One region of the Marinobacter sp. PE14 genome, then DNA from elsewhere that is predicted to be linked to it. Evidence: predicted binding sites of a transcription regulator. Region 1 holds the regulator's gene; each other region holds the start of a gene.

Region 1 (7,015 bases):
GAAGGCACCCTTACCGGAATATTTACGGACGGTGACCTGCGCCGGACTCTGGACCGGTCGGTTGATATTCATAATACGCCCATCAATGAGGTGATGACGCGGAATGGCAAAACCATCCAGGCTGATCATCTGGCGGCAGAAGCGCTGAATATCATGGAGGAAATGAAGATCAATGCCCTGCCCGTGACAAACGATAGCGGTGCCCTCATCGGCGCGATCAACATGCACGACCTCCTGCGGGCCGGCGTAATCTGATGGGCCATGAGGAGCCATTCAACATGAAACACCAATGGCCGGACCCACTGCTGGCAAAAGCCGCCAAAATCCGACTGATCGCACTGGATGTGGACGGCATCATGAGCGATGGCAAGCTTTACTTCAGCGCCAACGGTGATGAACTCAAGGCGTTCAACATTCTGGACGGCCTCGGACTCAAGCAACTCATGGCGGCCGGCATTACTGTGGCCGTCATTACCGGTCGAAAGTCGCCCCTGACCGAAAAGCGCATGCGTGATCTGGGCATCCCGCATCTTATGCAGGGGCGTGAGGACAAAAAAGTGGCCCTGCAGGAACTGGTCAGCACCATGGATATCAGCCCTGAGGCCATTGCTTACATGGGCGATGATCTGCCAGACCTGCCGGCGCTCCGGTTCGCCGGGCTGGGAATCACCGTGCCCAATGGCTACTGGCTGGTGCAGCAACATGCCGACTACTGCACCCAAGCACGTGGTGGTGAGGGCGCGGTTCGGGAAGCCTGCGACCTGCTGCTGACTGCCCATGGAAAGCTTGATTCTGCGCTTGCGCCCTATCTGGAGCTCAAGGCGTGAACTGGCTCCCGGACCGGCCCTGGCTGCGAACACTGGCGCTGGCTGGCACTTTGGTAGCAGCGGTCTTTTTGCTCTGGCAAAGCGATGAGCCGCCGGTCATTGATGATGAAGCAGCGGCGCTGAGGGGCGATGCCGAGCCGGACGGCTTCGTGGTGAATGGCAAGTACACGTCATTTGACGAATCGGGCAAGCTGAAAATCCGGTTCTCCAGCCCCCGCATTGAGCAGTTTGAGGAAGGTAACCTGGCCACCATGGAGTCTCCCCGTGCCGAACTGTATGGCGGCGACAATGTCCTGCCCTGGATTGTTGAAGCTGAGAATGGCAGCCTGCTGCAAAACCAGAACCTGGTCTATCTCACTGACAATGTCCGGATTCAGCGCAGTATTGGTGAACGGGACGCCACTCTGACAACATCAACACTGACTCTGGATAACGACCGGGGCATGGTATATACAGACGCACCCGTAGAAATACGCGACGTTACCGGAGTTACCCGGGCCACGGGCATGAAAGCGTGGATTGACGAGCGGATTCTGGAACTGAACTCCCAGGTGGAAGGACGCTATGAAACCGGAAACTAACCGATACCGGAGCCTGCTGGTTGCCCTGCTGACAGTCGCAGTGGCTGGCCCGGTGGCCGCTTTCGACCTTGATTCCGACATCCCCATCAAGGTCACCGCCGACAACGCCCGCCTGGACGATGGCCAGGGCATTGCTACTTACACCGGGGATGTGGAGCTCGAGCAGGGCAATACCCGCCTGAATGCGGAGCGTGTGGTCCTGTACCGCACAGAGGACGGCCTGAGCCGGATCGAGGCTTCCGGAACCCCCGCAAGATACAGGCAGCCGGCGCGCGAGGGTGAGGGTGAAACCGACGCCCGCGCCCTGAACATTACCTGGTCTGCTACCGACAGCCAGCTGACCTTTGAACGAGAAGCTGTCATTGAGCAGAATGGCAACCTGTTCCGCGGCGACGTGATTCACTATGATACCGCTGGACGTGTTGTGACCGCAGAGGGCGGCGCCGACACGGGCGATGGCAGTGGCCGGGTAGAAATGGTGATCCAGCCGCGCAGCGCCGACAGACGCACTGACAAACAGGAAACCGATGGCAGTTCTGAGAGCCAGTAACCTGGCAAAGAGTTACAAACAGAAAAAAGTGGTTATCGACGTTTCCCTGGAAATTCGAAGCGGAGAGATTGTCGGACTGCTAGGCCCCAACGGCGCAGGGAAAACCACCTGCTTCTACATGATCGTAGGGCTAGTACCCGCAGATCACGGCCGGATAACCATCGACAGCCGGGATATTACGCCGCTGCCGATGCACGGCCGGGCCCGCCAGGGCATCGGCTATCTGCCACAGGAAGCCTCGGTGTTCCGCAAACTGTCTGTGCGCGACAACATCATGGCGATCCTTGAGACGCGGCAGGGCCTGAGCAAGGCAGACCGGCAGAAAAAGCTCGAGGAGCTGCTGGAGGAATTCCACATCACCCATATCCGGGACAGCGTTGGAATGTCCCTGTCCGGTGGTGAACGGCGACGGGTGGAAATTGCTCGGGCCTTGGCCATGGAGCCGGCTTTCATCCTGCTGGATGAGCCCTTCGCCGGCGTTGACCCTATATCCGTCAGCGACATCAAGCACATCATCCGGCATCTGCGGGACAAGGGGATTGGCGTGCTGATCACCGACCACAACGTGCGCGAGACTCTCGATATCTGTGAGAACGCGTACATTGTTTCTGGCGGGCACATCATCGCCTCTGGCAATGCCGATGCGATTCTGGCCAATCAACAGGTCAAGGAAGTTTACCTCGGGGACGAATTCAGGCTGTGACAGTGAATGGCTCATTGTTTTGATGATCTGTAGCAAGTAAACTCGGCAAAGAACTTGCTAGGGTAAATAAAAACCGCGGCAAGTAACCGGCATATAAAGATTTTTTCAAGACCTATGACACAAAGCGCTGATGAGTGACGGATCCTGAACCATGGTTATGAAAGCCTCCTTACAGTTAAAGCTGGGTCAAAGCCTGACCATGACACCCCAGCTGCAACAGGCGATCCGGCTTCTCCAGCTCTCTACCCTCGACCTCCAACAGGAAATCCAGCAGGCACTGGAATCCAACCCCATGCTGGAGACATCCGAGGACGACGATCAGACCGACACGGCCACCGAGAGTGACGAGCGCGAGGCCAACGCTGCCGAGTCTGCTGCGGAGACCACGCCGGAACCGTCCAGCGACTGGGACGAATCAGAAAACGGCCCCGACTGGTCGTCGGAAAACGATATCCCGGATAACATTCCGGACGACCTGCCGGTCGACACCGCCTGGGACGACATTTACCAGTCCGCGCCCGCTCCGGCAGCCCGCAATGACGACGAGAACGATCACGATTTCGAGACCCGCAACTCACCCACCGAGACGCTTCAGGATCACCTGGAATGGCAGCTCAACCTGACTCCCCTGAGTGAGCGGGACCAGGCCATTGCCCACGCCCTGATGGACGCTGTGGACGAGCGGGGCTATCTCACCAGCCCGCTGGAAGAAATCCACGCCGGACTGCTGGATGAGAACGAGGAAGACCCCCTTGAACTGGATGAAGTGGAAGCCGTCCTGCATCGCCTTCAGCACTTCGACCCCCCCGGCGTGTTTGCCCGGGATTTGCAGGAATGCCTGCTGATCCAGCTTAACCAGCTGCCGCCGGACACACCCTGGCTCGCCCAGGCACGCCTGGTGATCACCCACTACATCAACCTGCTGGGCAACCGTGACTACGCCCAGTTGTTGCGTCGCAGCCGCCTGAAAGAAGATCAGCTCAGGGAAGTCCTTGCGTTGATTACCGGCCTCAATCCGCGCCCGGGCGACGTGATTGATCGCGCCGAGCCCGACTACGTGATTCCTGATGTCATCGTTCGCAAGCACAATGGCCGCTGGCGTGTTGAGCTAAATCCGGAAATTGCACCGCGCATCCGGGTGAATGCCAGCTATGCTTCACTTATACGGCGTGCAGACAGCAGTGCAGACAACACCTACCTCCGCGATCAGTTACAGGAGGCCAAGTGGTTTATCAAAAGCCTGCAGAGCCGCAATGAGACCCTGCTGAAAGTGGCGACCCGTATTGTCGAGCACCAGCAGGGGTTCCTGGACTACGGCGAGGAAGCAATGAAGCCGTTGATTCTCTCGGACATTGCCCAGGCGGTGGAAATGCATGAATCAACGATTTCACGGGTAACCACCCAGAAATACATGCATACCCCCCGGGGTATTTTCGAACTGAAGTATTTCTTCTCCAGCCATGTAAGCACTGATGAGGGCGGAGAATGCTCCTCCACGGCCATCCGCGCGATGATCAAGAAATTGATTGCCGCCGAAACACCCAAAAAGCCGTTGAGCGACAGTAAAATTGCAGCCATGCTAGGGGAACAGGGTATCAAGGTTGCGCGACGCACCGTTGCCAAGTATCGGGAGGCCATGCACATTCCGCCGTCCAACGAACGCAAGCGGCTGGTCTGAATACCCCGGGACGGGACGCAACACCGTATTCGCCGGCGCACAATGCGCCAGCACCCAGACCGGCTCCCGGGAGCCGGCATGATGACGACAGGAGACGCCTATGCAACTCAATATTTCAGGCCATCACGTAGAACTGACTCCCGCACTGAAGGATTACGTTTCAGAGAAGTTCGAGAAGCTCGAGCGTCACTTTGACCACATCAGCAACTGCCAGGTGACCCTGGAAGTGGAAAAGGTGCGCCAGATTGCGGAAGCCACATTGCACGTGGTCGGTGGTGAGATTCACGCAAAGGCAGAAAACGAGGATATGTACGCAGCCATTGATGCCCTTATCGACAAGCTGGACCGTCAGATCCTCAAGCACAAGGAAAAGAATGTCGAACGGATGCACGGAAACGGCTCTCGCTAACGGGCTGTTTTCATGTACTTCATCTAATCGAGCTGCGACACGAGTAACGTGTCGCAGCCTTTTTTTAACGGAAATGCAGTCGATCTATGAGCGACACATCCCTGACCATAGACAACATTCTTGCTCCGGAGCTCACCCTCTGCAGGGTAGCTGCGTCCAGTAAGAAACGGGCCCTGGAGTTTATTGCCGAGCAAATAAACCATCAGGACAACACGCTCAGCGAGACCCAGCTCTTCAATAACCTGATTTCCCGTGAGCGCCTGGGCAGCACCGGCATTGGCCAGGGAATCGCCATTCCCCACTGCCGCCTGGAAGGACTGGACCACGTGGTGGGTGTGCTGATGACGCTTGAAGAAAGCGTGGAGTTCGATGCTATCGACAATCAGCCGGTAGATCTGATCTTTGCCCTGATCGTTCCAAAAGAGGCAACCAGCGAACACCTTGAGCTGCTCAGCCAACTGGCCGAGAAGTTCAACGAGCGGTCATTCTGTGATCGCCTCCGGCAATGCGAGGACGCCAGCACGCTGTACCAGCGCATGACCGCCTCAGGCGGCTGATATTCACTGCAGTGGAGGTAAGGTGGTCATGAAGCTGATTATCGTCAGTGGCAGGTCCGGTTCGGGCAAGAGTACCGCACTTCATGTGCTGGAGGACCTCGGGTTCTATTGCATCGACAATCTTCCTATTGGCCTGCTCTTCCCCCTGACACGGGAAGCTGCCAGCCAGACCAGGCCTGGCCGACTGGGCAAGATGGCCGTCAGTATCGATGCCCGAAACCTTTCCGGGGAGTTGGCTAATTTCGAGGAGATATACCGGCGCCTCCAGGAAACCGGGGTTACCGTTGAAATCATCTTCCTGGACGCCGACGAGCAGTCGCTTCTGCAGCGTTTCCACGCTACCCGCAGAAAGCATCCGTTGAGTGACGACAAGACCTCTCTCCGGGAAGCCATTACCAGCGAAAAGAAACTGCTGGAGCCCCTCTCCAAACTTTCCGACCTGTACGTGAATACCACCGGCATGTCCATGTACGAACTCCGGGATATGGTGAAGCAACGGGTGGTGGGCCGGAAAGATCAGGAGTTGGCCCTGTTATTCCAATCATTCGGCTTTAAACACGGTGTGCCGCTGGATTCCGACTACGTCTTCGATGTCCGCTGCCTGCCCAACCCATACTGGGATACCAGCCTCCGGAAATACGTGGGTACGGATCAGCCGGTTATCGAGTTTCTGGAAAAAGAACCGGCAAGCCGGAAGATGATCGAAGACCTGAAATCATTCCTGGATACCTGGCTGCCCTCTTTCGCAGACAGTAACCGCAGCTACATGACCATTTCCATTGGGTGTACTGGCGGTCAGCACCGGTCTGTGTACGTGTGCGAGCAGTTGGGTGAGTACTTCCGGCAACGTTACAGCAATGTGCAGGTACGCCACACCGAACTGCCACACCTGCAGACTCGGGAAGAGATCTGATCGAACCATGATTCGCCGCCCCATTACCATTATCAACAAACTGGGCCTGCATGCGCGCGCTACGGCGAAGCTCGTCAACACGGCATCCGAATTCGACAGCAGCGTGCGTATCAGTGGCAAAGGCCGGGATGTGGACGCGAAGAACATCATGCAGGTGATGATGCTGGCCGCCAGCAAAGGGACCGATGTGGAACTCATTGCCGAAGGGCCGGACGAAGAACAGGCCATTGAGGCACTGGTGGAACTGATCAACGACTATTTCGGTGAGGGCGAGTAATTCCCTTTCCGTACGGCATTCACCTACAACTCTTTCTCACCGATAGCGGCTAACTCCGCTATAATACAGGCGTTTTCTGACGCCGGGTGATTCATGACCGATATTCTGGAAAAAAGCCAGGCTCGCCAGCGCCTTCGTTCCCTGAGCGAAGCCCTGGACAGTGGCGCACTGAAGCAGGTTGCCCGCATCCTGAACGGTGGCCTGAGCCCCAGTGATATTGCCCATCTGCTGGAGTCCTCACCGCCCCGGCAGCGTGCCCTGCTGTGGAATCTCGTCGACAAGCAGCTGGAAGGGGAAGTTCTCCAGTACCTGAGCGACGATATCCGTGGTTACTTCCTGAGCCAGCTGAACGCTCAGGAACTGGCGGATATCATCGAGGATTTCGAGTCGGACGACCTGGCCGACTTGCTGCAGCAGCTGCCGGATACGGTGATCCAGGAAGTTCTGGACACCATGGACGAGCAGGACCGCCAGCGCGTGGAGGAAGTTCTCTCCTACCCGGAGGACACCGCCGGCGGTC
Region 2 (7,015 bases), on a different contig from region 1:
CAGGTATCCCGTCCGGGTTCCCGCTTTCCTCAACGTAGAGTTCATGGGGAGGATCAACGGCTATGCGATGCTGGGCATTGGGTTTGATTTCCGGGTATAGAGTGAGCATTGACCGCTCCGTTCAGAGGATTTAACCGGAGTTTAGCTTAAGCCCATAAAAAAAGGGCCAGATGATTCATTCATCCGACCCTTTCTCATTAGACGAAACAACAATCAGAAAATTACTTCTTGTTGGCTCGCTTGCGCTCGTTTTCGGTCAGGAGCTTCTTGCGCAGTCTGATGGACTTCGGTGTCACCTCCACCAGCTCGTCGTCATCAATAAACTCGAGCGCCTGCTCAAGGGTGAACTTGATCGGCGGCACGAGACCAATGACTTCATCCTTGCCAGAGGCGCGCATGTTGTCGAGCTTTTTGGCCTTGGTGGGGTTGACCACCAGGTCGTTGTCCCGGCTGTGAATACCACACAACTGCCCTTCATAGATTTCCTGCCCCGGATCCAGGAACAGCTTGCCACGGCTCTGTAGGGTTTCCAGAGAGTAGGTAAAAGCGGTACCCGTAGCCATGGACACAATGACACCGTTCTGGCGACTGGTTACATCGCCGACTTTGATCGGGCCGTAGTGGCTGAAAGTCGAAGTCAGAATGCCAGTGCCTGAAGTCATGGTAAGGAAGGTGTTCCGGAAACCAATCAGGCCCCGGGCTGGAATGGTATAGTCCAAACGCATCCGGCCCTTGCCATCCGGAACCATGTTGGTCAGGTCGCCTTTACGCAGCCCCATTTGCTCCATGACGGCGCCCTGATGCTGCTCCTCGATATCAACAATGACGTTCTCGTAAGGCTCCTGCTTCACGCCGTCAACTTCGCGGATAACAACTTCCGGACGGCCAACCGCCAGCTCGAAGTTCTCGCGACGCATGTTTTCAATCAGTACAGACAGATGTAACTCGCCACGGCCGGATACCTTGAACTTGTCCGCGGAGTCGCCCTCTTCAACACGCAACGCCACATTGTGGAGCAACTCCTTTTCAAGGCGCTCCTTGATGTTTCGACTGGTGACGTACTTGCCTTCCTTGCCGGCAAAGGGCGAATCGTTGACCTGGAAGGTCATGGACACGGTCGGCTCATCCACCGTCAGTGCCGGCAGCGCCTCAACGTTGGCCTGGTCACAGAGGGTGTCGGAGATGAACAGCTCGTCCATGCCGCTGACACAGACAATATCGCCAGCCTGGGCTTCGTCGACTTCCACACGCTGCAGACCGGAGTGCCCCATAATTTTGAGGATACGACCGTTACGCTTCTTGCCGTTAGCGCCGATGGCGGTCACGGGCGAATTGGTCTTCACCTTGCCGCGCATGATGCGGCCAATGCCAATGACACCCAGGAAGCTGTTGTAGTCCAACTGGGAGATCTGCATCTGGAACGGGCCGTCCGGATCGACATTCGGAGCTGGCACGTGATCAACAATCGCCTGGAACACGGCATCCATGTTTTCATCCAGGTTTTCATGATCCATCCCGGCAATGCCGTTCAGAGCACTGGCGTACACGATCGGGAAATCAAGCTGCTCGTCGGTGGCGCCCAGGTTGTCAAACAGATCGAACACCTGATCCACAACCCAGTCCGGCCGGGCGCCGGGACGATCGATCTTGTTTACCACCACGATCGGACGAAGGCCAGCAGCAAACGCCTTCTGGGTCACGAAACGGGTCTGTGGCATCGGGCCATCAATGGAATCAACTACCAGCAGCACGCAATCAACCATGCTCATAACACGCTCGACCTCACCACCGAAATCAGCGTGGCCCGGGGTGTCGACAATATTGATATCGTAGTCGTTCCATTTCAGGGCCGTGTTCTTGGCCAGAATGGTGATGCCACGCTCTTTTTCCTGATCATTGGAGTCCATGACCCGCTCGCTATCGAGCTCCTTCCTATCCAGGGTGCCGGATTGGCGCAAAAGCTGGTCTACGAGGGTGGTCTTACCATGGTCAACGTGGGCGATGATGGCGATATTACGAAGTTTTTCAATCACAAAAATATTCCTGCGGCATGCACTCAATGACCTGAGAAGGTCGTTCGCAGGGAAAATCCCAGCACATGCCGTCTCAAATCCGTAAAATGAACTCATTCACCGGAGCTGGCTGCCCGGCACCCTGCATGGTGCTTTCCGATCCGTGATCAGGAAATGACAGGGTAAAAAATGAAGCGGCGCGCAGTATAGCGAAAAGTCTGTGTCGTTAATATGAAGAAAAACGCCTATTCTATATTCTGAGCGCACGCACCCTATCGGGGCAAAAACCGAATAAACGCACCAACAAGGTGCACCATTTAAGTGCAGGATTTCGCCGCAGAGCGAGCATTTTCCTTCCAATGTGCCCCAAACCCTTGCAGTTGCGCCGTTCTGGAGCATGCCCTAAAAATTGGCAAGCGCCTTGCTTTATCGAAATCAGCCGAAATTTACAGGTAAGACGCAACAGCATTTGCTAAGCTGCGCGAACCTGAGAAACAGATCGGAACCCGTTATCCCGGGCGATCCGGCACCACGAACATGAATACAGCCGCCTGTGCGGTATAACTTACGGAGCATGCACAATGTCCAAGACAGTTGATTTGATCAAAGAACACGAAGTCAAATGGGTTGACCTGCGCTTCACTGACAGCCGCGGTAAAGAGCAGCACGTAACACTGCCTGCCACCGAAGTAGATGAAGACTTTTTCGCAGACGGCAAAATGTTTGACGGCTCCTCCATCGCTGGCTGGAAAGGCATCAACGAATCCGACATGATCCTGATGCCGGACGACGAGACTTCCGTTCTCGATCCGTTCACCGAAGAAACCACCGTGAACATCACCTGCAACATCGTAGAGCCTTCTACCATGCAGGGTTACGAGCGTGATCCGCGCTCCGTTGCCCGCCGCGCAGAGGAATACCTCAAGTCCACCGGCATCGCAGACGGCGCCCTGTTCGGCCCGGAGCCGGAATTCTTCGTGTTTGACTCCGTAAAGTGGAACGTAGACATGCAGGGCGCGATGTACCACATCCACTCTGAAGAAGCTGCCTGGGTATCCGGCGAAGATTTCGACCGCAACAACATCGGTCACCGCCCGGGCGTAAAAGGCGGTTACTTCCCGGTGCCCCCGGTTGACAGCCTGCACGACCTGCGTGGCGCCATGTGTGCCGCCATGGAATCCATGGGCCTGGACATCGAAGTACACCACCACGAAGTCGGCACCGCCGGCCAGTGTGAAATCGGTGTTGGCGCCAACACGCTGACCAAGAAGGCTGACGAAGTTCAGATCTTGAAGTACTGCGTGCACAACGTTGCGCATGCCTATGGCAAGACTGCCACCTTCATGCCCAAGCCTGTTGTCGGTGACAACGGCTCCGGTATGCACGTTCACATGTCCCTGAGCAAAGACGGCAAGAACCTGTTTGCCGGTGACAGCTACGCTGGCCTGAGTGAAGCCGCCCTGTACTACATCGGTGGTGTTATCAAGCACGCCAAGGCCATCAACGCCTTCACCAACAGCTCCACCAACTCATACAAGCGTCTGGTTCCGGGCTTCGAAGCGCCGGTTATGCTGGCCTACTCTGCCCGCAACCGTTCTGCTTCTATCCGTATCCCGTACGTGAACAGCCCGAAGGCGCGTCGTATCGAAGTTCGCTTCCCTGACCCGTCTGCCAACCCGTACCTGGCCTTCGCAGCACTGATGATGGCCGGCCTGGACGGCATCCAGAACAAGATCCACCCTGGCGATGCCATGGACAAGGATCTGTATGACCTGCCGAAGGAAGAGGCCCTGAGCATCCCGACAGTTGCCGAGACTCTGTCTGAAGCTCTGGACTGCCTGGAAGCAGATCACGAGTTCCTGACCCGTGGCGGCGTGTTCACCGAAGACATGATCGCAGGCTACGTTGGCCTGAAGCGTGGTGAAGTCGAGAAACTGAACATGACGACCCACCCGATCGAGTTCGATCTGTACTACTCCTGCTAATAACCTCTTCCCAGAGGAACCAGCAGACAAGGCCCCGCCTCCGTGCGGGGCTTTTTTGTGAGCGAAAGCACAGTGCCTGCAGCCCTTAACGATATGTAACCAACATCCGGGCGACAAGCGTTGAAAACACCCCGGGCCCCGCCGATAATCGGGGAAACCCAATAACAGGTGAGCTTATGAATCCAAAGTCTGGATTGTGTGCCGGCCTTCTGTTTTTTCTGGTAACTCCGGTCTATGCCGAGGTTTACCGCAATGTCGATTCCTACGGCAACGTGACCTACTCTGACGAGCCCAGCGAAGGCTCTGAAGCGGTGGAGGTCAAGCCGGTCACTACAATCACCCTGCCCAAGCCAGAGGTGGTGCAGGAAACCGACAAGCTGCGTGAAGAAGTTCAGCGGGAAGGCGCTGCCTACGAAAGCGTTTCTTTCGCCTATCCGGATAACAACCAGGCGTTCAACAGTGGCAGCGGCGATGTTCAGTTCGAAGTTCGCAGCACCCCTGGCCTGCAGCCCGGCCACAAATACGAGGTGACTCTGGACGGGCAGCCTGTCGGTCAGAGTTCTTCCGGCTCAATCACCGTCAACAACGTGTTCCGTGGAACCCATGAAGCTCGCGCACACATCGTCGATGAAAACGGTGTTCAGGTAAAAACCGGCTCACCGATCACGTTTACTGTTCACCGCCCTTCCGCTTTGAACTGACCCTGCCAACCCGGCGATTCGCACTATTATGGTGCGCGCGCACCAGAAAAAAGCCATACTCTGATCAGCAACGGGGCGAATTTTCCGTGCTGGTCAGAGGCATTCCCCCCATTTGCACCAGCTTACGGCACTTTTCAGCGCCAATACGCCCCTCTGCCCGCACTTTGCCCATTCATTTATGAACCGGGCTCAAAGTGGTTCGCTTTTTGCAAAACTCCGGAAGTCACTTTATGTCGAACCAACGGGATTCACGCATGGCACTGCCCTCGGCCCATCAAACGGGATACAAGAGCATTCTCGACAGCCTCACCACGGCTGTTCTGGTGCTCGAGGATAGCTTGGCTATCCAGTACCTTAACCCGGCCGCCGAGAGCCTGTTCGAAACCAGCATGACTCGTAGCCAGGGCCAACCCTTCCAGGACATTCTGGTCGAATCCGAGGACGCCCTGAAAACCCTGTTCGCCGCCGTTCAGAACGGGCAATCCTACACCCGAAGGGAGGCCGAGTTTCTTCTGACCAGCGGTTCACGGCTCACGGTGGATTATTCCGTAACGCCCATCAGCCTGGAGCCGACGGAACTGCTGATCGAAATCCAGCCCAGGGACAGGCTGATGCGGATCAGCCGTGAGGAAGACATCATCTCCCAGCAGGAGACCACCCGTATTCTGGTCCGTGGTATGGCCCACGAGATCAAGAACCCGCTTGGCGGAATTCGGGGCGCGGCCCAGCTGCTTGACCGGGAACTCAGCAGTGAAGACCAGCGGGAATACACGCGGGTCATCATTGACGAGGCGGACCGCCTCAGGAGCCTTGTCGACCGGATGCTGGGACCCAACAAGGCGCTAAAACTGGCGCCGACCAACATCCATGAAATCCTGGAGCGAGTGGGCACCCTGCTTGAGGCGGAAAGCAAAGGCCGACTGAATTTCGAGCGGGATTACGACCCCAGCATTCCCGAGTTCAAAGGCGACAAGGAACAACTCATCCAGGCGTTCCTGAATATTGCCAGGAACGCCATGGAAGCGGCCTTCGAAAACCAGAGCGGTCACGGCTCCGAGGAGCCTCCGACCATTACCTTCCGCACCCGCACCCTGCGTCAGTTCACCATTGGCAACCGACGCCACAAGCTGGTGTGCCGGGTCGACGTTATCGACAACGGCCCGGGAATTCCGCCGGAGCTGGTGCAGAACATTTTCTATCCGATGATCAGTGGCCGTGCCAGTGGCACCGGTCTGGGGCTTTCCATCACCCAGAGCATCATTGGTCAACACCGCGGACTGGTTGAATGCGAAAGCGAGCCAGGCCGAACCGACTTCATCATCTTCCTGCCTCTGGAGGACACCCCATGAGCCAACCGGCGAACGTCTGGATCATAGACGACGACCGCAGTATTCGCTGGGTGCTGGAGCGCGCCCTTAACCAGGCCGGTATGCAGCCCCGAGTTTTTGAGAGTGGCGAAAGCATCATGATGCGGCTGGAGCACGAACAGCCGGATGCCATCGTCAGCGACATCCGGATGCCCGGTGTCGACGGCATCACACTTCTTTCCCAGATCGTGGACGCTCACCCGGACGTGCCCGTGATCATCATGACCGCGCACTCGGACCTCGAGAGCGCGGTGACCAGCTACCAGACCGGCGCATTCGAATACCTTCCCAAGCCGTTCGATGTGGATGATGCCGTCGCGCTGGTCAAACGGGCCGTCGCCCACAGCCACGAAAAACGGGCCAGTGGTGAACCCCAGGCCGAGATGGCCCAGCGAAACGCCGAAATTATTGGTGAAGCACCGGCCATGCAGGAAGTTTTCCGCGCGATCGGCAGGCTGTCCCACTCCAACATTACCGTACTGATCAACGGGGAGAGCGGCACAGGCAAGGAACTGGTCGCCCAGGCACTGCATAACCACAGCCCCAGGGCCAACCACCCGTTCATTGCCCTGAACATGGCCGCTATTCCGAAAGACCTGATTGAATCCGAACTGTTTGGCCACGAAAAAGGCGCCTTTACCGGCGCCGGCGCCGCCCGCCAGGGTCGTTTCGAACAGTCCAACGGCGGCACACTGTTCCTTGATGAAATCGGCGACATGCCCGCCGACACCCAGACACGACTATTGCGGGTTCTGGCCGACGGCGAGTTCTACCGAGTGGGTGGCACCACGCCCATCAAAGTGGACGTGCGCATCATCGCTGCAACGCACCAGGATCTGGAAAAGCTGGTGCAGGCGGGGACCTTCCGGGAAGACCTCTTCCACCGCCTGAACGTTATTCGCGTGCATCTGCCCAAGCTGGCAGAACGCCGGGAAGACATCCCCCGGCTG
Region 3 (7,015 bases), on a different contig from region 1:
GTCGACACCGACGAGCAGCCGGGCAATGCCAAACCGGAGAAAATCCCGCACCTGAAGCCGGCCTTCGCCAAAGACGGTTCCGTGACTGCGGCCAACTCCAGCTCCATCAGCGACGGCGCCTCCGCCCTTGTGCTGGCCTCCGCCGCCGAAGCCGACGCCCGTGGCCTGACACCCCAGGCCCGTATCGTGGCCCACGCCACCCACGCACGCCTGCCGGCCGAATTCACCCTGGCGCCCATTGGCTCCATCGAGAAGGTGCTCAAGAAAGCCGGCTGGACCGTGGACGACGTGGATCTCTTCGAGATCAACGAAGCCTTCGCCGTGGTTACCCTGGCGGCCATCAACGAGCTGAAATTGCCGGCTGACAAGGTCAACGTCCACGGCGGCGCCTGCGCCCTCGGTCACCCGATCGGCTCTTCCGGTTCGCGGATCATCGTTACCCTGATCAATGCCCTGAAGCAGCGTGGCCTGAAGCGTGGTGTGGCTTCGCTGTGCATTGGTGGTGGCGAGGGGACTGCCGTTGCCATCGAGTTGATTTGATCGGTTCTTGTTGTAGCCTGCCCGGCTAGGGGCGGGCTGCGGGGTGGCCGGTGAATTTTTCTTGGAAAAAGAACTCGCTTCGCTCAGACACCTTTTTCCGGCGAAAAATTCACCGGCCACCCCGCGCCGAGATACCTTGATGGGATCGCGAAGTTAATGATCTGCTGATGTGCCGTAGGTTGGATTAGCCGCAGGCTTAATCCGACCTACGAGCTTCAAAGTCTCTTTTTTCTTTTCAGAGAATCACATCCCTTAGCCCAAAGGACGGTGGTGGGGGTACCCTTTCTGGCGGAAAAAAATGTCTGAGCGAAGCGAGTTGTTTTTCCCAGAAGAAAAGGTACCCCCATCGCCGGCCACTCCCCCAAGGCTGAAGTCCTAAAACTCCCAGAGACCCCAAGTTGACATCAGTCATGCGGCCAACCCCATGATTTGCTAGCCTTCAATGCATTGAAATTCCCCGGCATTGGAGAAAGAATCCCCGTGCGAAAGCGCCACGAGTTTATTGAGGAATCCCGCAAACAATGGAGCTCCGAGCCTGCGTTTGTGGCTTCGATGGCCGCAGCGGCTGTGGGGCTTGGAAACCTATGGCGGTTTCCGTACATGGTGGGGGAGAACGGTGGTGGCGCTTTTGTGGTCGCCTATCTGCTGGCGCTGATTGTGGTGGTTCTACCCATCATGATTCTTGAAGTCTCTGCAGGGCGACTCTCGAAAGGCAGTACCGTTCATACCTACCGGCAGGTGAATCGCTTCGGGGTGGTGTACGGTTGGTTCGTGGTGCTGATTACCGTTGCCATTACCAGCTACTACCTCGTGATCACCGGCTGGACCCTTGGCTATGCGGTGGATGCGGCAACAAACAACCTTCAGGTTTTTGACGACTTTACCGCGGGTTACAACTCGCTTTGGTATTTCGTCGCAGTCACCGTGGTCGGTGCGTTCATCCTGGCCAAGGATGTAACAGCGATCGAGCTGTTGTCGAAGGTTCTGATGCCAGTTCTGATCGTTGTGATGGTCGGGCTGGTGATTCTGGCCAGCCGCACACCCGGCTGGGAGCAGACCAAGGATTTCTTTTTCCAGGTGGACTGGAGTCGTTTGACGGATGGCAAGCTCTGGGCGTTTGCCTTCGGCCAGGCGTTCTATTCTCTGGCGATTGGCCAGGGTTACCTGGTGACCTATGGCAGTTTCATTCCTCGACAAACTCACGTGCCCCGGGCCTGTCTGATTGTTGCAGGTACTGAAACCAGTGTGGCGCTGCTGGCGGGCTGGATGATCTTTCCGTTCGTGTTTAGCCTGGGTATGGAGCCGACGGAGGGCAGTCAGCTGGCGTTTGTGACCATGCCGCGGGTGTTTGAGGATATGGCTGGCGGCTATTGGGTCGGTACCCTGTTTTTCAGCCTTTTCTTCATGGCGGCGTTCAGTTCAAGCCTGGCCGGGCTGAAGGTGATGATTGCGGCGGTGGCGGAGGAGTTCCGGCTGAGCAATGGCAAGGCTGTGAGTCTTGTTACCCTGGTCATGCTGGTGCTGGGCACAGCCTCCGCACTGAGTTTCACGCCACTGGAATGGAACATTGCCGGGGAGCCGGTGCTGGATGTGATCGACCGGGTGGCCGGGGGTAATGTGATCATCTTCTCCGGGGTGTTGGGCGCCGCTTTGTTCTGCTGGTTTATTCCGCCCGAGAAAATCCGGACAGTGCTGGGTACCCAGAGCCGTTGGTGGGAGTGGCGGATCTACCTGATTGGCCGCTATCTGCCGCTGGTGATGCTGTTCTGGATTGTGGTGACCTACGCCCTGAGCCAGGTGGGCATCACTCCGGTCTGACCTGGAATTCTCTCGGTTCGATCTTCAGCTTTTTCAGGCGCGAGGTCAGGGTGGTCGGTTTGATGCCCAGCATGGCGGCCGCGCCGTCATCACCGAAGACCCGGCCACTGCTCATGGTCAGGGCCCGGGTGAGGTTCTGTTTCTCCAGCTCCCGCAGCTCCTGTTCTGTCATCAAGTCACCGCTGTAATGTCTTGCTGGGGCTACTTTTGCAGGGGTGGTTCGGGCTGCGGATTCCGGCCCCGGCAGGTCCAGATCCAGTCGGCCGTCTGACGTGATCACCTGTCGCTCGATCACGTTCTCCAACTCCCGCACGTTGCCGGGCCAGTGATAAGCTTTCAGGGTTTCGACGTCGCGCTCTTTCAATGCGAGCAGGGGCCGGTTGAACTTCTGGCAGGCCCGGTTCAGAAACTCCTGGGCGAGGATGGGAATATCCTCCAGACGCCGGCGCAAAGGCACGGATTCAATCGGGAAAACATTTAGTCGGAAGTAGAGGTCTTCCCGGAAGGTTTTCTCCTGAACTTCCGATTTCAAGTCGCGGTTGGTGGCGGCAATCACGCGAACATCCACCGCCCGGGTGTTGTTTTCGCCCACACGTTCGAATTGCTGATCCTGGAGTACCCGGAGCAGTTTGCCCTGAAGTTCCAGCGGGATTTCACCGACTTCGTCCAGGAAGAGCGTGCCGCCATGTGCGAGTTCGAATCGGCCCACACGGTCACTGACGGCACCGGTGAAAGCACCTTTGATATGGCCGAAGAACTCGCTTTCAAACAGGTCTTTGGGGATGGCTGCACAGTTCACCCGAATCAGGGGCCGGTCGCGCCGGCTGCTGGACTGATGGATGGCGCGGGCAATCAGCTCCTTGCCTGTCCCGGATTCACCGGTGATCAGTACGTTGGCATCCGTGGGCGCCACCATGCCGATACGCCGCACGATCGCTTTGATCGCCTCGCTCTGGCCGAAGATCTCGTGAAAATGATACTCGGCGCTGAGCTCCTCCTGCAGGTAGGCATTCTCCATTTCCAGCCGGTGTTTGAGGGTTTCCACCTCCTCCAGCGCTTCCTGCAATTCTTTCTGGGCTTCCTGGCGTGCCGAAATATCCCGGAACACGACAACGGCACCCACGGGATGTCCGTTATCCAGAATCGGTGTGCTGGTGTATTCCACGGGAAAGCCGCTGCCGTCCTTGCGCCAGAACCAGTCTTCGCCCACGCGCTTTACGCTGGCATCGCGGAAGGCGGCGTATATCGGGCAATCCTTGAGTGGATACAGGCTGCCATCTGCATGGGAGTGGTGGACCACGCGGTGCAGCACCCGCCCCATAAGCTCGTCAATTCGCCATCCCAGCATCCGCTCGGCGGCGGGGTTTGCGAAGGTGCCGCGCCCCTCGGCATCCACCCCGTAGATGCCTTCCCCGACAGCATGAAGAATCAGCTGGTTCTCCCGCTCCATGTCCTTGAACAGCTCTTCGACCCGCCGCCATTCAAGCAGGCCGCCCCGATGGTAGTGGTTGGCATCGTGGCGTTCCCGAAGGGTTCGCAGCTGGCGTCGGTCCCTCAATAACAGCAGCACGTTCTGGGTTTCCGCCTCGCCAACCCTGGATGAGGAGATCTCCAGTTCCACCGTGTGGCCGTCCCGGTGCTGGAGAAAGAAGTCGCGGCTCCAGCCGTGGCTGCGAAACAGGGTTTCCTCGGTGAAGGCAATCAGTTGGGGCCGCTGGTCTGTGAACAGATGGGTGCAGGGCGTGCCGACGAGGGATTGCCGGTCGGTGCCGATCATTCGGCCCATGGCACTGTTGGCGGACAGAATCAGATCCCTGCCTGCGTCTACCAACAGTGCAGCTTCTGGAAGGTGGTCGATCCAGTTTCCGGTAACGTCCGGGGTATTGATGGCTTCGGTAATCATGGCGATGTCCTGGGTCAGTCCGGGAAAACATAACAAACCCTGTGCCAACTACGAAAAATCGCAGTAAAGACTACGAGAATTCGTTAATTACGAAAGTTCGTAGTTGTTTTGTTTGCAGGCGTTTGAATTTTATTTAAATAAAAACAGGCAGTTAAAAAAATAACCGGACTTGGCACAAACCCTGCGATACCTATCTCAGAACGCGGAGCCGACCCGACCGTTTCCATCCTCGGGCCCGAGCCGCACCTTTGCTGCACCGTGAGAGTGCAGAAATAACCCGTTACTTAGGCCCCAAACCCAGGAGAGTGCGCCATGACCACGAAAAGCCTTGGAAATCCGTTTGACGGTGACAAGTCCCTGATTCATGCCAAGACCTGTGGCTGCCCCGAGTGCAAACCCGGCGACAGTACCCCGTCCATTTCCCTCGATCTCAAGCCCTCCGCCGGCCAGCAGGCAGTCGCTGACGAGCCTCTGGATTCCGAAGCGATGATGGATCGCGCCATCGAAGGCGCGGTGGTGCGCTCTGTGTTTGGTCACAACGAGCACGGCCGGCGGGCCTTCATGAAAATGATGGGCGCGGGCACCGCGGCTGCCGTTCTGGGCAGTGTGTTTCCGATGGAGAAGGCCAAGGCCGCAGTGAAGGAGTCGCTGGGCAAGCTTGAGAAGACCAAACTGAACGTTGGTTTCGTGCCGATTACCTGCGCCACGCCTATCATCATGGCCCATCCCATGGGTTTTTATGAGCGTTATGGCCTGGATGTCACTGTCACCAAGACCGCAGGTTGGGCGGTGGCCCGGGACAAGTCCCTGGCCGGCGAATACGACGCCTCACACATGCTCACCCCCATGCCTCTGGCCATGACCATGGGCGCGGGCTCCACACCGGAGCCGTTCATCATGCCGGCGGTTGAGAACATCAACGGCCAGGCCATCGTGCTGCACGTAGACCACAAGGACAAGCGCGACCCTAAACAGTGGAAAGGCTTCAAGTTTGGCGTGCCGTTCGAATACTCCATGCACAACTTCCTGTTGCGCTACTACCTGGCCGAGAACGGTATCGACCCGGACAAGGACGTGCAGATCCGTGTGGTTCCGCCACCCGAGATGGTTGCCAACCTGCGTGCCGGTAACCTCGATGGCTACCTGTCTCCGGACCCGTTCAACCAGCGTGCCGTGTGGGAGAAGGTCGGCTTCATCCACATGCTGACCAAAGACATCTGGGAAGGTCACCCTTGCTGCGCCTTTGCCTGCAGCAAGCAGTTTGCCACCCAGAACCCGAACACCTACGGCGCCCTGTTGCGCGCCATCATCGACGCGACGCAGTACTCGAACAATCCGGATAACCGTAAGGAAATCTCTGAGGCCATCGCGCCGAAGAACTATCTGAACCAGCCGGTACCGGTGATTCAGCAGGTGCTGACCGGCTACTACGCCGATGGCCTAGGCGAGGTGAAAGATGTACCGGACCGTATCGATTTCGACCCGTTCCCGTGGCACTCCATGGGCGTGTGGATCCTCACCCAGATGAAGCGCTGGGGTTATATCGAGGGTGATGTGGACTACAAGGGCATTGCCGAGCAGGTCTACCTGGCGAGCGAGACTGGCAAGATCATGGAAGAACTGGGTTATACCGCCCCGGACAAGACCTACAAGACTCACACCATCATGGGCAAGACGTTCGATTCTGACCGTGCTGAAGAGTACGCACGCAGCTTCGACATCGGGAGGGTGTAACCATGGCTTCCCTGAACGTCCGAGCAGCACTGCTGTCGGTGTCGTTCCTGATTCTGGCCCTGGGGCTCTGGGAAATGGCAACCCAGCCCCCGGAGGCCCAGACAGGACTGACCGAATACGAAATGCTGATGGGTGGTGTAGAGCAGGAATCCCGAGTGCCGCCACCCTCGGCGGTGATCAAGCTGGCCTGGGCGGAGTTGTCCGATCCGTTCTATGACGCCGGCGCCAACGACAAGGGTATCGGCATCCAGCTGGCCTATTCGGTGTACCGGGTATTGACCGGCTATCTGGCGGCCATGGCCATTGCGCTGCCCGTCGGGTTCCTGATCGGCATGTCGCCGCTGATGTACAAGGCCCTGAACCCGTACATCCAGTTGCTGCGGCCGATCTCGCCGCTGGCCTGGATGCCCCTGGCCCTGTTCATCATCCAGGACTCGGATGCCTCGGCGATCTTTGTGATCTTCATCTGCTCGATCTGGCCGATGTTGCTGAATACCGCCTTTGGCGTGGCCAACGTGAGGCAGGACTGGGTCAACGTGGCCCGCACCCACGAACTCGGGCCCCTGCGCACTGCTATTACCGTGATCCTGCCGGCCGCCGCACCCACGATTCTGACCGGTATGCGGATCTCGATCGGCATCGCCTGGCTGGTCATCGTGGCCGCGGAAATGCTCGTGGGCGGCACCGGCATTGGCTATTACGTGTGGAACGAATGGAACAACCTGGATCTGGCCAGTGTGATCTTCTCCATCCTGATGATTGGGGTGGTGGGCATGCTGCTCGACCTGGCTCTGGGCAAAGCCCAGAAACTGGTGGAATACAAAGAATGAGCGGTCCGGCACCGGTTTCCGGTGCCGGCCTCAACCCTCCGAATGGAGACCTGTTATGAGTAAATCATTCCTGGAAGTAGATGGCCTGTCCAAGGTGTATCCGGACGGCCAGGGCGGTGAACTGACCGTCTTCGAGGATATCCGCTTTGCCCTGGAGAAAGGTGAGTTTGTTTGCATCATCGGCCACTCC

The links. Region 1 encodes sigma-54, which starts transcription at its own class of promoters, with help from an activator protein. Its sites were predicted from a motif close to ANTGGCATNNANNTTGCTNT; they were not measured.
Region 2: glnA (glutamate--ammonia ligase) is a predicted target of sigma-54. The motif match lies at 2,421-2,440, and genes of this name have one in related genera.
Region 3: ACWJ62_RS12645 (sigma 54-interacting transcriptional regulator) is a predicted target of sigma-54. The motif match lies at 4,291-4,310, and genes of this name have one in related genera.

What each region holds. Positions count from the first base shown of each region.
Region 1 covers NZ_JBQXNY010000001.1:737,751-744,765, reverse strand. Annotated here, with positions in the region: gene ACWJ62_RS03590 (KpsF/GutQ family sugar-phosphate isomerase) at 1-255, shown strand, start outside; gene kdsC (3-deoxy-manno-octulosonate-8-phosphatase KdsC) at 279-827, shown strand; gene lptC (LPS export ABC transporter periplasmic protein LptC) at 824-1,408, shown strand; gene lptA (lipopolysaccharide transport periplasmic protein LptA) at 1,392-1,958, shown strand; gene lptB (LPS export ABC transporter ATP-binding protein) at 1,936-2,661, shown strand; gene ACWJ62_RS03565 (RNA polymerase factor sigma-54) at 2,813-4,339, shown strand; gene hpf (ribosome hibernation promoting factor) at 4,440-4,748, shown strand; gene ptsN (PTS IIA-like nitrogen regulatory protein PtsN) at 4,835-5,305, shown strand; gene rapZ (RNase adapter RapZ) at 5,334-6,218, shown strand; gene ACWJ62_RS03545 (HPr family phosphocarrier protein) at 6,226-6,495, shown strand; gene mgtE (magnesium transporter) at 6,589-7,015, shown strand, end outside.
Region 2 covers NZ_JBQXNY010000007.1:124,122-131,136, forward strand. Annotated here, with positions in the region: gene pip (prolyl aminopeptidase) at 1-109, opposite strand, end outside; gene typA (translational GTPase TypA) at 222-2,033, opposite strand; gene glnA (glutamate--ammonia ligase) at 2,594-3,997, shown strand; gene ACWJ62_RS18815 (DUF4124 domain-containing protein) at 4,174-4,698, shown strand; gene glnL (nitrogen regulation protein NR(II)) at 4,953-6,047, shown strand; gene ntrC (nitrogen regulation protein NR(I)) at 6,044-7,015, shown strand, end outside.
Region 3 covers NZ_JBQXNY010000003.1:411,205-418,219, forward strand. Annotated here, with positions in the region: gene ACWJ62_RS12635 (thiolase family protein) at 1-540, shown strand, start outside; gene ACWJ62_RS12640 (sodium-dependent transporter) at 1,021-2,358, shown strand; gene ACWJ62_RS12645 (sigma 54-interacting transcriptional regulator) at 2,345-4,261, opposite strand; gene ACWJ62_RS12650 (CmpA/NrtA family ABC transporter substrate-binding protein) at 4,574-5,995, shown strand; gene ntrB (nitrate ABC transporter permease) at 5,998-6,825, shown strand; gene ACWJ62_RS12660 (ABC transporter ATP-binding protein) at 6,881-7,015, shown strand, end outside.